2 regions of the Paenibacillus sp. N119s genome follow, and region 1 is predicted to be linked to the other one. Evidence: riboswitches for the same ligand, from Rfam matches in the RefSeq annotation. Region 1 holds a riboswitch; the other holds the start of a gene.

Region 1 (5,834 bases):
CTCGATCATGATGCATTCCTCTACATTTAGCGGAAAATAAATGGTAGGTGGATGATAACCGAAATCAAGCAATCGTTTGGCTACATCCAGCGTACGCACTCCAAATTTCTTCAAGCCTCGCCCTGACATGACAAATTCGTGTTTGCAATGCCCAGGGTAAGGCAGGTCAAAATGCGGAGCCAACCGATGCATCATGTAGTTGGCATTGAGTACAGCGCATTCGGATACTCGCTTCAAGCCATCAGGACCGTAGCTGCGGATATAGGCATAGGCACGGACGAGAATGCCAAAGTTGCCGTAAAAGGCTTTGACCCGTCCAATAGAATCTCCCTGCTCCCGGTCCCAGCGGTACATCCCCTGCGAATCACGTACAACAAGCGGCTTGGGCAAATAGGGAATCAGTCGCTGCTTTACGCCGACAGGTCCCGCGCCAGGGCCGCCTCCGCCGTGAGGGGTGCTCATCGTTTTGTGCAGATTGAGATGCACCACATCGAAGCCCATATCCCCGGGGCGGGTAATTCCCATGATGGCGTTGGAATTTGCCCCGTCATAGTAAAGCAGACCACCTGCGTCATGCACGATCGCGGCAATGTCAGTAATTTGCTTCTCAAACAGGCCCAGCGTGTTTGGATTGGTCAGCATGAGCGCAGCGGTGTCGTTGCCTACGGCTTGACGCAGCGCATCCAGATCCACCAGCCCCTCTGGGGTGGAGGGTAGGGTGACTGTTTCGAAGCCCGCGACAGTTGCACTGGCGGGGTTCGTTCCGTGCGAGGAATCCGGCACGAGCACCTTGGTACGTCGCTCACCACGTGCTTCGTGGTACGAGCGGATCATCATCAGCCCGGTCCATTCGCCATGGGCGCCAGCAGCGGGCTGAAGCGTGACGGCATCCATGCCAGTCAACGTAGCCAGATCGTTTTGGAGCGTATACAGCAGCTCCATAGCACCCTGGATGCTACCCTCCGGCTGATAGGGATGGATTTTAGCAAAGCCTGCGTAACGGGCGACATCCTCGTTCACCTTCGGGTTGTATTTCATCGTACAGGAGCCAAGCGGATAAAATCCGTTGTCGACGCCAAAATTACGCTGGGACAGGGCGGTATAATGGCGAATAACATCTACTTCGTATACCTCGGGTAGTGCCGCAGGCTCGCTGCGCAGCGCGTAATCTGGCAAAAGCTCTGCTACCGGGCGACGAGGGACATCGCACTCAGGAAGGGAATAGGCGATGCGACCCGGACGGCTCAATTCAAAAATGAGCGCCTGATCGTGTTCCTGCAACAGCTCTTGTTTCTGATCCTGTCCGGCGTGTGTCATAGCAATCCCTCCAAGGTGTGTACAAATTGGTCGATCTCTTCTTTGGTTCTTTGCTCCGTTACGGCAATCAGCATATGACCAGCAAGCTCCGGATAGTCCCGGCCCAAATCATAGCCTGCAATAAATCCGGCAGCCAGCAGATTGTCCTGAAGTTTGCTCATATCTGTGCCTTCAGGCAGTCTAAGGGCAAACTCATTAAAGGTCGGTGCATGAAACGAGGCAGTTATGCCTTTCAAGCTCAGCAATTGCTCTAATGCGTAGCGACTTTTATGCACATTCAGCTCGGCTACTTCCTGGATACCCTGTCTTCCCATGACGGACAAGTACACTGATGCCGTTAAAGCAAGCAACGCTTGATTGGAGCAAATGTTAGAGGTAGCCTTTTCGCGGCGGATATGCTGTTCTCTCGCTTGCAAGGTCAGCACGAAACCGCGTTTGCCGTTACGGTCTGTGGTTTGGCCTACAATACGACCAGGGATACGGCGCATATGCGCCTGTGAAACGGCAAAGTAACCGCAGGTCGGACCGCCGAGGGAGGACGAGATCCCAAGCGGCTGCGCGTCGCCTACCACAATATCTGCGCCTTGCTTGCCAGGCGCCTCCAATAAGCCAAGCGCCAGTGGGTTGGCACTGACAACCATAAGCCCTTGCTGCGCATGGATGAGGTCAGCCATCGGCTTCAAATTTTCGACGGCTCCGAAAAAGTTGGGGCTCTGAACCAAAACAGCCGCTGTCTGTTCCGATATAGCTGCGGCTAGCGCATCGACATCCGTTACGCCGTCTGAACAGCCAATCTCCACGATGTCCAAATCCAATCCGCGTGCATAGGCTGCCAATACCTGACGTGCCTCTGGATGGACAGACCTTGATACGATGAGCTGTTTACGGCGCGTGGCTGCGGTAGCCAATGAGCCTGCTTCCGCCAGAGCTGTCGCCCCATCGTACATACTGGCATTAGCTACAGCCATGCCTGTCAATTCGCAAATATACGACTGGAACTCGAAGATGGCTTGCAGCTCGCCCTGGCTTACTTCCGGCTGATAAGGGGTATAGGCTGTGTAAAATTCGGATCGTGAGGTGATGTGTTGGATAACGGACGGAATATGATGATCATAAATGCCTGCACCAAGAAAGCTGGCATGTGTATCTGTATTGGCATTGTGTCCGGCCAGTCTGGCCATGTGGCGGGTTAAGGCTCTTTCGTCGAGCCGAGAGGAAAGAGGGAGTTCTCCTTGGTATCGAATAGCCTCTGGAATGTCACTAAATAGCTCATCAATGGATGATACGCCTACCACACGCAGCATTTCGGTTTGGTCTTGTTCGGTCATGGGGAGATAGCGATGCTGCTTCATAGGTTCTGGCTCCTTTCGAAAAGCAAAATTTAGATAATAAATTAGCTAATACATAAACGGAATTGGAAAATCCAGAATTTCATATACGATATGATCGTTTTTTCAGGAATGAAGAGAGTTTAAGATCAGCGTGGCCGTTTATAAAAGGGGGCTGCGACCACCTCCGCACGTAGGCGTTTACCACGAATTTCGACCTCCAGCGGTGTAGATAGGGTACTATAACGACTGTCCACCAGGGCCAGCCCTAGATTGCGCTTCAAGGTGGGCGATTGGGTGCCGGTGGTGACCTCACCGATGTGTTGGCCTTCAGCAAATACCGGATAATGAGCGCGCGGGATGCCGCGGTCCATCATTTCCAGCCCAATCAACTTGCGAGGAATTCCTTGTTCTTTCTGGCGTTGCAGTGCTTCCCTGCCGATAAAATCTCCTTTGTTCAGCTTGACGAAGAAACCTAAACCAGCCTCAAGCGGTGAAATGGTCGCAGATAACTCTTGCCCGTACAGCGGCAGCCGCGCCTCAAAGCGCAGCGTATCGCGAGCACCAAGTCCAGCAGGAATCAGCCCATACGACTCACCGCAACGAAGCAAACCATCCCAGACGGCAGGTGCTTCCTCAGCAGGTATATAAAATTCAAAGCCGTCTTCGCCGGTATATCCGGTTCGCGAGACAAGCGCTTTTGCTCCAAACAATTGCACGTTCTCCTGGAATCGGAAAGATGCCAGATTCGTTATATCTGTATCTGTTGCGGCAGCGGCAATACGTGCTGCTTCTGGTCCTTGCAATGCCAGCAATGCTATTGCGTCAGACACATTCTCCAGATGAACCGATGCAGGTGCGTGGCGAATAAGCCAATCCCAATCTTTGTCGATGTTGGAAGCATTCACAACGAGCATGTAGCGCTCTGGTCCTTTGCGATATACAAGCAAGTCATCCACTACGCCTCCGTCGGGGTAACAAAGGAGTGAATATTGTGCCTGACCCGGTTCCAACTGGCTGACATCATTTGTGGTTACTCGCTGCAAAAAAGCCTCGGCTTCTTTGCCCTCAACCAAAAACTCGCCCATATGCGAGACATCGAATAAACCCGCGCGTTGGCGGACGGCCTCATGTTCTTTTTGGATGCCGCTAAACTGAACGGGGAGCTCCCATCCGCCAAAGTCAATACAACGAACTCCGGGTTGCGTCCCGTAGGACGAATATAGTGGTGTTCTTCGCAAATTAGACATTTTTCCACTCCTATCCAGTGTAATCGGCCAAAACAAAAAGACAGGCTGAAAGAAACGTATAGACGGCGGTCCATACTCTTTTTTCAGCTCTGTCCTTGATACCAGAAAGTTACCCCGGCATGTACCGGGTTTCCCCTTGGGTGATCCGCTCTAATCGCGAATGCTCTCCAGAGATGCGTCCGGCAGAGGTCCTTTTGCCTGAGAGATTCACCTGCAATGCAAGTTTACTCCTTCGGCGCTACCTTTTGGATCAATGGTATGCTACCCGGTCTTGCAGGTAACAACTTGGATCCGATTCGCGTGCATAACTGTCTCACAAACGACAACAGCTATGAGAATCCTTTTGGCAGTCTCTCCCTCCGCGTTCATCCGCGTTTGCAGTTGTCGATGTATTTCCAAAAGCATTTGCTATAACCCATTAATACGCAAATTCATTCAAAATGTCAATAAAAATGTCATATGAAACAATATGAAAAACATTTAATGTATAAATAAGGATATGTAAGCGTTTGTTACAAGTTATTATTTTTGATAGACTATGCTATATAGGTTGGTATGAAGTATTTTTGTTAGTATTATTGACATGGATGTTCTTGTTGTCATAATCTTAACCTGTCTAATACAAGTGATCAAAAGCATTTTATTCATGTGGAAATGAGGCGAAACGGATGAGTGAAGTGAAACAGGAACTTTGGTATACAGACGAACATGAGTGGGTTCAGCGCACAGCGAATGGAACGTTGCGAATCGGCATTACAGACTTTGCACAGCATCAACTGGGTGATATTGTTTTTGTGGAATTACCTGGGGTGGGAACAACGATTGAACAGGGGGCGGAGGTCGGCACAATTGAATCGGTGAAGACAGTCTCCGATCTTTTTGCCCCGGTGGCGGGAACCGTTATGAAAGTGAATGAAGCTCTGGAAAGCACACCTGAACTGGTGAATGAATCTCCCTATGAAAAGGGTTGGATGATCGAAGTAGAATTGAACAATGATGTCGAGGAAGCTGTGGGCAAGCTGCTGTCTGCGGAGCAGTACGAACAGTTGATTTCAGATGAGCAGTAATAAGTAATACAGCATGAATTACTACCTTTTATTTTGATTTTCTGTATGGATCTTGAATTAAATAAGAGCATCGTGAGTCCGCTCGGTTTTTGTATAAAATAGTCGCTATGATCTGACATAGCGGCTATTTTTTTGTTGTTTTTTAGAAGGCGTAATTACGTCACTTCCTCAGATTTAGAAGGGTGTCCCATTAAAAAATATGCAGATTTACAACCATGTTTTTTCGACTAATTTCTATTGTTATCGGCCATATTAAGAAGAATTATGCAGGTATAATGCCTTGGCGTTACTTTAAATTTAAATGTTGTCATCAACGTTCATGACGAAAGTACGTTTTCATTTCGTTGATGAAGATAGCGCTGTCATTTAGTATGAATTTTAAGAAAAGGTAGTGATGCTATTTACTCACAAGGAGGATATGAATATGAGCACAGTGGACACAAAGTCCAGTTCAAGCGGTGGCGCTCGTGTCGCCGTACAACGTTTTGGCCGTTTTCTCAGCGGTATGGTTATGCCGAATATGGGAGCCTTTATTGCGTGGGGATTAATTACAGCACTCTTTATTCCGACCGGGTGGTTCCCGAACGAGGGTTTTGCACAACTGGTTGATCCAATGAAAAATTATTTGCTGCCGCTGTTAATTGGTTATACAGGAGGCACAATGATTCACGGACAGCGTGGAGGTGTGATCGGTGCCATTATGACGATGGGTGTCATTGTGGGGGCCGATATCCCGATGTTCCTGGGCGCAATGGTAGCTGGTCCGCTGGCTGCATGGATATTGAAGAAGTTCGATAAGGCCGTTGAAGGCAAAGTCAAATCCGGTTTTGAAATGCTGGTCAATAATTTCTCGGCTGGGATTATCGGTGCCA
Region 2 (8,219 bases), on a different contig from region 1:
TCAGGATGAATACGACACTCCCAAACTTGATGAAGAAGGGAAGAATGTTATGCTGAAATTTCTGCAAAAAATCGGAAAGTCGTTAATGCTTCCAGTGGCTACCTTACCCGCCGCAGGGATTTTGCAAGGGCTAGCTCTCATTAATTATGAAACGGACATTCCACTTGGTTCTGGAATCGGTGGATTTCTGAATCATTATGTCACTCCTTTTCTGAACGAAGGGGCGGGTGCAATCTTCGGCAACTTGGCGCTCATTTTCTCCATCGGTGTTGCTATTGGTCTGGCAGGTGATGCGGTAGCCGCACTTTCGGCAGTCATTGCCTATTTGGTGCTAACCCGTATTTTGGCAGCAGTACCGGGTATATTTGCGTATATTCCCGACGATGTCAAACTGGATATGGGCGTATTGGGCGGTATTTTTATCGGCGGATGGTCTGCTTTTTTATTCAAAAAATATCACAATATTCAACTTCCAGACTGGCTTGGATTTTTTTCAGGCAAACGTTTTGTACCCATGATTACAGCCTTTACGACCATGATTCTGGCCATTCTGCTCGGCATGATCTGGAGTCCGATACAAGATGGAATTGCAGCCTTCGGCAACTGGATAGTCGGCTTTGGCGGAGTCGGATCCATGGTGTTCATGATTGCCAATCGACTACTGATCCCGCTCGGTCTGCACCATGTGTTGAACTCAATCGCATGGTTTCAAATTGGTGACTATACCAATGCAGCAGGTGAAGTCGTTCATGGTGACCTGACGCGTTTTTTTGCAGGCGATGCATCGGCAGGTATGTTTATGTCTGGCTTCTTCCCCATTATGATGTTTGCTCTGCCAGCAGCGGCTCTCGCATTCATCCATACAGCTAGGCCGGAAAAACGTAAAGCGGTCGCTTCCATTTTCATCGGTTCTGCGCTGGCATCGTTCCTCACTGGAATTACTGAACCCCTCGAATTTTCGTTTATGTTCATTGCGCCATTACTTTACGGCGTTCATGCTCTGCTGACAGGGCTAAGCGGTCTGGTCGTATACCTACTAGATGTCAAGCTTGGCTTTTCTTTTTCAGCAGGACTCATTGACTATCTGGTCAATATGAAGCTCTCCACCCACCCATTGCGAATGATCCCAATCGGGCTTGTCTTCGCCTTCGTTTATTACTTTCTGTTCCGCTTCATCATTCTCAAATTCAACCTAAAGACTCCCGGGCGTGAAGACGATATAGATGATGATCTCCTGTCTAAGACTAACGAATCCGTACCTGCTGGAAAGGCGAGCACCTCATCCAACACTCCGTCCAGTCAGGCAGACAAGATCCTAGCCTATCTCGGCGGTTCAGATAATATCCAAAGCATTGATGCCTGTATCACGCGGCTACGCCTTGTCGTCAAAGACGACAAAGCGGTTAACGATCAAGCTCTTAAGCAGCTCGGAGCATCGGGGATCATCAGATTGGGGAACGGTACCCTGCAGGTTATTTTCGGTACTCGGTCCGAAGCTCTGAAAGATGAGATACAACGATTAATGTCATAAGCTAATCCCCTGACTTAAACACGTGCGATCTTCCTATAACAGAAGTTGTTCTCCGGCTGCCATGTAATCATCCCACGTACGGATAGAGGATGATATTCCTCATGTTGGCGATAACATTCAAAAGGGAGTACCCTCAAGCCTGTGATGGCTGAGAGCACCCCTTTTAGTATTTATGAATTAACTGTTTGTCCTTTTTCTTCTACTTGGATAGCAGCCCCTACATTGGCACCTGCAAGAATCCCTTTTTTCTTATTAGGATACAAAGTATTCATATAAGTGCGAGTTTCGGCGACTACAATTCCTGACAAGCCGAGCAATGCAATCAGGTTCGGAAAAGCCATCATTGCGTTAAAAATATCTGCCAGCAGCCAGATGGCATCGAGCTTGATGAACGCGCCTCCGGCAACCAGTATAATAAACAGATAACGGTATGGTTTAATCCACTTGACCCCAAGCAAATATTCAACACAGCGTTCCCCGTAGTAGTTCCAGCCAAGTATCGTTGTGAACGCAAATAAAATAAGGCTAATCGTCACGAGCTCTGCTCCAGCCGGAAAGGCACTGGAAAACGCATGTTGAGTCATCAGACCTCCATCATCATTTCCACTCCATATTCCCGTAACCAGCAATGTAAATCCTGTCAAATTACAAATAATCATCGTATCGATAAAAACGCCCGTCATGGATATTAGCCCTTGTTCTGCGGGCCATTTTGTCTTAGCTGCTGCTGCTGCGATTGGCGCACTTCCCAAACCGGCTTCATTTGCAAAGATCCCTCTGGCAACTCCGCTTCGCATTGCCAGCATAATCGTGGCTCCGGCAAAACCACCCGCCGCAGATGTTGTCGAGAAAGCCCCTTGTAATACTAGCGCGATCGCATGAGGAAGCTCTCCTGCAAACTTAATGAGTACGATTAAACAAACCACGATATAGAGCCCCGACATGAATGGAACAATCTTTGTGGATACCTTGGCGATACTTTTGAGTCCTCCAATCGTAACAACAGCCGTCAACACTGAAATAATGATTGCTGTAACTACTGTTGGCACGCCAAAGCTACTCTCCGTAGAAGAAACGATAGCCTTTACTTGCGGAAAAGTACCGATTCCAAATAATGCTACAAGAATACCAGAAAAGGCAAACAACATCGCCAGCGGCTTGAAACGGCGGCCAAGCCCGTTTTCAATATAATACATCGGACCACCCGAAAATTGTCCGTTCCGGTCTTTAACACGGTATTTAACGGATAATAACCCTTCCGCATATTTGGTTGCCATCCCGAAAAAAGCTGCAACCAGCATCCAGAATAATGAACCGGGCCCACCCAATTTGATCGCTGTTGCGACACCGACGATACTTCCTGTACCTACAGTAGCTGCGAGTGCCGTACTCAATGCTCCAAAGCTACTGACATCCCCGCTGCCTTCGTCCGGCGCTTTACCAATTAGCTTGAGCGCTAAAGGCAATCGAATAATCTGAAGCATCTTCAGACGGATCGTTAGCCACAACCCAGTGCCCATGACGAGAATTAGAAGCGGCGCTCCCCACATCCAACTGTCAATCGTTTCCAATAAATGTACCAAATTCATTTCAACCCGCTCCTCCAGCATATTAAAAAACAAAAAAGAGTCAAATCCGTTGATTCGACTCCTGGAGAGGTTAAAGGCACGAAAAATAAACCAATTTGTACAGGATTTTATCTCTAAAAAGCCTAGAGTATTCCCTGTCACAGGTTATTCGCGTCTCTGTCCTTTTGCCTGAGAGTTTAAGCAGATGTTATTCTGCGGTGCACCTTCGGCGCCCAATTAAGGGTCTCTCCAGAGTTCTGTCCGTTTACGGTCCCCGCATATTGCTGTAACCAGCCTTAGCACCTGAGAGTTTTGCCCCTTCGGTCGGAATTTTCATTCCATCTCCCGCAAACATCAACCAGACATATGAAATTTTTATTTATTATACAGAAAACTTTCAGCTTATTACAAGTGAAAAATTTGTGAAGTCCAACGATAAACTTACAATCCTTGAATCAATATCTCCCGGCAACCGTTCTCCTTTGAAATGCATTAATAGATGCTTTAAAATAGACGTAATGCCCTCATGAGCATCCTAATTGTTGTAACGCGTTTCATATCAAGTATTTTTTTCTTATGTGAGGAGAAGCATCATGTCGAATCTTGATCAAATTGCAAAACTGGCGGGCTTTTCCAAGGCTACGGTATCCAGAGTGTTAAATCAGTCCCCACATGTAAGCCAAGAAACCAGAGCTAAAATATTAAAAATCATGCAGGAGCTGGATTATGTTCCTAATCGAAATGCGATTTCTCTATCCAAGGGTCAGACGCTCCAGATTGGCATCATTACTTCAACTATTAATGAAATTGTTCTGGCCTTTCTGGACAGCTTTGTGGAAATCGCTGGACAATATGAATTCCAAACCATTATTTATACTTCGGGAGAAGACAAGAAGAAGGAGCTTCAGGCTTTCGAGGATTTAAAAAGAAAAAGAGTCGATGCGCTGGTCATCATTTCCTGCGTGAATGACACTGATTTTTTGAGTACCTATTGCAAATATGGCCCCATTGTGGCCTGGCAACGAATGGAGCATACTGATATTCGTTCCGTCGCTATGGATCAGTATGAAGGATACATGCTAGCACTAAAGCATTTGATACAAAAAGGCTATACTCGTATAGCCAATGCCTTTGGTCGTCCAAGCAGCATTAATACCCACAGTAGACAACGAGCTTATAAGCAGATCATGAATGAGCACAATCTGCCAGTGCGGCCGCATTGGAACTATTCTTCTATTTATAACATTCGTGATGGCGAACAGGTCGTACGTAATTTGTTACAGCATCGGGAGGCATTTCCGGAGGCTATTTTGTGTGCTAACGATTATGTAGCCGTGGGCATTCTCTGCGAAGCGCGCAGACAAAAGCTGAGGGTACCGGAAGATCTGGCGATTGTTGGGTTCGATAACACGGAGCTGTCGCACACCATGGGAATTACAACGGTTCAAAATCCCATTATGGCTCAGGCGCAAAATGCTTTTTTCATGCTTTCCCCTGAGCTGATTGGACGCCAGATGAAGCTTCATTCGCTGGAATACAGTCTCATTGAGCGTACGACCACTTAAGGGTCAGTTGACTTGCAAATTAGGCAATTGGGCCTTGATATGAAATATTTTTTGTCGAAAGAGAATAAAAAATGTTGAAATCGCTTTTTTTTGTGCTACAATAGCACTATATCGAAGGATTGTGACCGGTGATGCGGGCAATGCCTGAGTTCAATTGAGTGCTATTGCTAACAATAGTATTGAATTGTGCTTGGGCATTTTTTATTGGTAAAGGATGGGAGGGGGAACTTCAATGATTATTGAGAAGGTGCTCAATAACAACGTCCTGTTGACTAAAAACGATAAAGGCAAAGAGGTCATCGTCATGGGAAGAGGTATTTCCTTCAAAAAAGTGGCTGGCGACCCAGTCGATGATCATAAAATAGATAAGATTTTCATGTTAAATGAAAACGAGTTCACGGCCAAACTAACCGAGCTGCTGAACGATATTCCCGTATCTCATCTGGAGGTCGTGAATGAAATTGTCACCCATGCAGCAGAGGTGCTGGATACGGAGTTAAGTGATAACATTTATTTAACTTTGACCGACCATATTCATTTTGCCATACAGCGGGAAGAAAAAGGATTGGCACTCAAAAACGCGATGCTGTATGAAATTAAACGCTTTTACAAAAAAGAGTTTGCAGTTGGACTGGATGCTCTGCAAAAGATTGAAAATACGCTCGGTGTAAAATTGGGCGAAGATGAAGCTGGATTTATCGCATTGCATATGGTGAATGCCCGGATCGACGGTAACGAGATGCAGGCCACGCTGAAAATGACTGAGATTGTCCAACATATATTAAACATTATTACGTATCATTACGGGATTGTGCTGGATGAGACTTCTTTTAGCTATTCGAGATTTTTGACCCATTTGCAATACTTTGCAATGCGAGTGATTCGCAAAGAGGTCATTTACAGTGGTGAAGAATTTTTGTACAACCAGGTAAAGCAAACCTATACCGAAGCTTTTGCGTGTGCCCAAAAAATTAATGAATACCTAGAAAAAACATATGATCAATATTTAAGCAAGGATGAATATGTATATCTGACGATTCACATTCATCGGGTAACTGAACGTAATAACATTTCAGGCTAAAAAACTTCATATCCTCATCGTTCATGGATTGTGACTGGTAAGGCAGGCAAAACCTAAACTGATGGTGAAATCGACATACCCTTGTAGGAGAAGTGCGTCGTTTTCACCACGAGTTTAGGTTTTTCTTGTTTACAAGGTGAAAAAGATGCACGCCAGCGCATCTTAGCAACAAATGTAAACAGTAAATCCTATCCGTAGCAAGAATAACACTTAAGGAGTTCTGAACATGAGTGATAAAGAGCTATCCAAAAAAATAGTGACTCTCGTTGGCGGCGAAGAGAATGTCAATTCGGTATTCCATTGCGCTACACGCTTGAGATTTAAATTAAAAGATCGTACAAAAGCAGACAAAGCTGCACTGGAAGCAACGCCTGGTGTCATTACAGTGGTGGAAAGCAGCGGCCAGTTCCAAGTGGTCATCGGTAACAATGTAGGTCAAGTGTTTGAGCATATGATGGCAGAAACAAATCTGCAGGATGCGGACAATCCAAATGCGAAAAAAGAAGCATCTTCCGAGAAAACGAATGTTCTCGGCAAAGCAGTCGATATCATTTCGAGCATTTTCTCTCCTCTCTTGGGGGCTCTTGCCGGAGCAGGTTTGCTCAAAGGGATTATGGCCTTAATTTCGTCGCTCCATTGGATTGATACTGCAAGCGGTACGTATCTCATTCTGAACGCTGCTTCGGACAGTGTATTCTATTTCTTGCCTATATTCCTGGCTATTACATCATCTCGTAAATTTAAGACCAATGCCTTTGTATCTGTTGCAGTTGCTGGAGCACTCGTCTACCCAGATGTGATTGCAGCGGTGGACAATCCAGCAAAACTGGCTTTTCTCGGGATTCCAATCATTTTAATTAAATACAGTTCCAGCGTAATCCCCATTATTCTCGCGGTATGGGTACAATCCTATGTGGAACGCTGGTTTAATTCCTTTGTTCATCAATCGGTAAAAAATATTATCGTACCTATGCTATCACTGCTGGTCGTTGTTCCATTGACGTTTTTGGCCTTTGGTCCAGTCGGTAATCTGATCAGTCAAGGCTTGGCGAATGGTTTTACATGGGTATACAATTTAAGCCCATTGATTGCTGGGGCTGTTGCCGGGGCATTCTGGCAAGTATTTGTTATTTTCGGTGTACACTGGGGTTTCGTTCCAATCATGCTGTCCAATATTTCAACATTGGGTTATGACACGATGCTTCCAATGCTTACAGCAGCCGTACTTTCTCAAGCAGGTGCAACACTCGGGGTATTCCTGAAATCACGAAATACTCAAATGAAAGCATTGGCTGGTTCCTCCACACTGGCAGCTGTATTCGGGATTACTGAACCTACGATTTATGGCGTAACTTTGAAATTGAAAAAGCCTTTCATTTACGCTTGTATTTCTGGTGGTATCGGGGGCGCTATTATCGCTTCCGGCGGGGCAACTGCAAAGTCCTTCTCCCTGCCTAGTTTGCTGGCATTGCCAACTTATTTTGGAGCTGGATTCTTATGGGTTGTTATCGGCTTACTCGTTGCCTTTATACTCGCTGTTGTGTTGGTTATGATTTTGGGCTTTGACGATCCGAAAGAAGAAACTGCAAAAACAGAAGCCGCACCCGCAAAGAAAGAAGCAGCCATTGAAAAAGAAATTCTCGTAAGTCCGCTGCAAGGTAAAGTGCTGCCATTGGAACAATCTTCTGATGTTGCCTTTGCTTCAGGCGCTATGGGAAAAGGAATCTTGATCGATCCTACAGAAGGTGTGCTGACATCCCCTGTTAACGGAACGATCACGACCGTATTCCCGACCGGACATGCCATCGGTATTACTTCCAATGGCGGAGCAGAAATTCTGATTCACGTTGGTGTTAATACGGTGAAACTGAAAGGACAATTCTTTGACAAGCGCGTCAAAGAGGGTGATGTGGTGAAGCAAGGGCAATTGTTGCTTGAATTTGATATCGAACAAATTAAAGCAGCAGGTTATACAACGACTACGCCAATCATCGTAACCAATTCCGCTCAATACCTGGATGTACTGAGCACAATAGAACCTGAAGTGAAACGTGAGGATTACTTGTTGACTGTTGTAGTCTAACATTAACGTTGAGACTACAAGAAGCTTTCCAAATGGAAAGCTTCTTTTTTATGCATTATGAGACAAGTGTTACAGCTAAAAATGGAAATATCATATATTGTAAGTTTGAGATTGTAAAAAAAGGAGGATTTCTGTGAAAAAAGGATATATCGCCGGGTTAAGTGTCATTGTATTGCTTATCATTGGTATTGCTATTTCAGCTGTAGTCAAATTTCAAGACTTAGAGCAGGTAGTTCAGCAGAAAAATAAAGAGATCCAAGCGAGCAAAAGCAATTACCCCGAAATATATGACCACTTGAATGCGGTTACAATCAATGGTTTTAAACAATTGATTCAGCAGGACCAAAGTGTATTCGTCTATGTTGGCAGACCCAGTTGTGGCGACTGCAAT

Evidence for each region. Region 1 has a riboswitch for glycine ahead of gcvT (glycine cleavage system aminomethyltransferase GcvT). Riboswitches for the same ligand answer to the same signal wherever they lie in the genome.
Region 2: linked by a shared signal. The riboswitch ahead of AC5V8P_RS04535 (alanine/glycine:cation symporter family protein) and the one ahead of gcvT (glycine cleavage system aminomethyltransferase GcvT) in region 1 are both predicted to bind glycine.

Annotation. Positions count from the first base shown of each region.
Region 1 covers NZ_JCAJRU010000268.1:486-6,319, forward strand. The annotation lists gene gcvPB (aminomethyl-transferring glycine dehydrogenase subunit GcvPB) at 1-1,317, opposite strand, end outside; gene gcvPA (aminomethyl-transferring glycine dehydrogenase subunit GcvPA) at 1,314-2,669, opposite strand; gene gcvT (glycine cleavage system aminomethyltransferase GcvT) at 2,795-3,895, opposite strand; glycine riboswitch at 3,975-4,071, opposite strand; glycine riboswitch at 4,072-4,171, opposite strand; gene gcvH (glycine cleavage system protein GcvH) at 4,564-4,962, shown strand; partial or broken gene AC5V8P_RS22295 (PTS transporter subunit EIIC) at 5,387-5,834, shown strand, end outside.
Region 2 covers NZ_JCAJRU010000019.1:19,770-27,988, reverse strand. The annotation lists gene AC5V8P_RS04540 (PTS transporter subunit EIIC) at 50-1,531, shown strand; gene AC5V8P_RS04535 (alanine/glycine:cation symporter family protein) at 1,702-3,120, opposite strand; glycine riboswitch at 3,267-3,362, opposite strand; glycine riboswitch at 3,381-3,457, opposite strand; gene AC5V8P_RS04530 (LacI family DNA-binding transcriptional regulator) at 3,693-4,664, shown strand; gene licT (BglG family transcription antiterminator LicT) at 4,897-5,745, shown strand; gene AC5V8P_RS04520 (beta-glucoside-specific PTS transporter subunit IIABC) at 5,972-7,828, shown strand; gene AC5V8P_RS04515 (thioredoxin family protein) at 7,962-8,219, shown strand, end outside.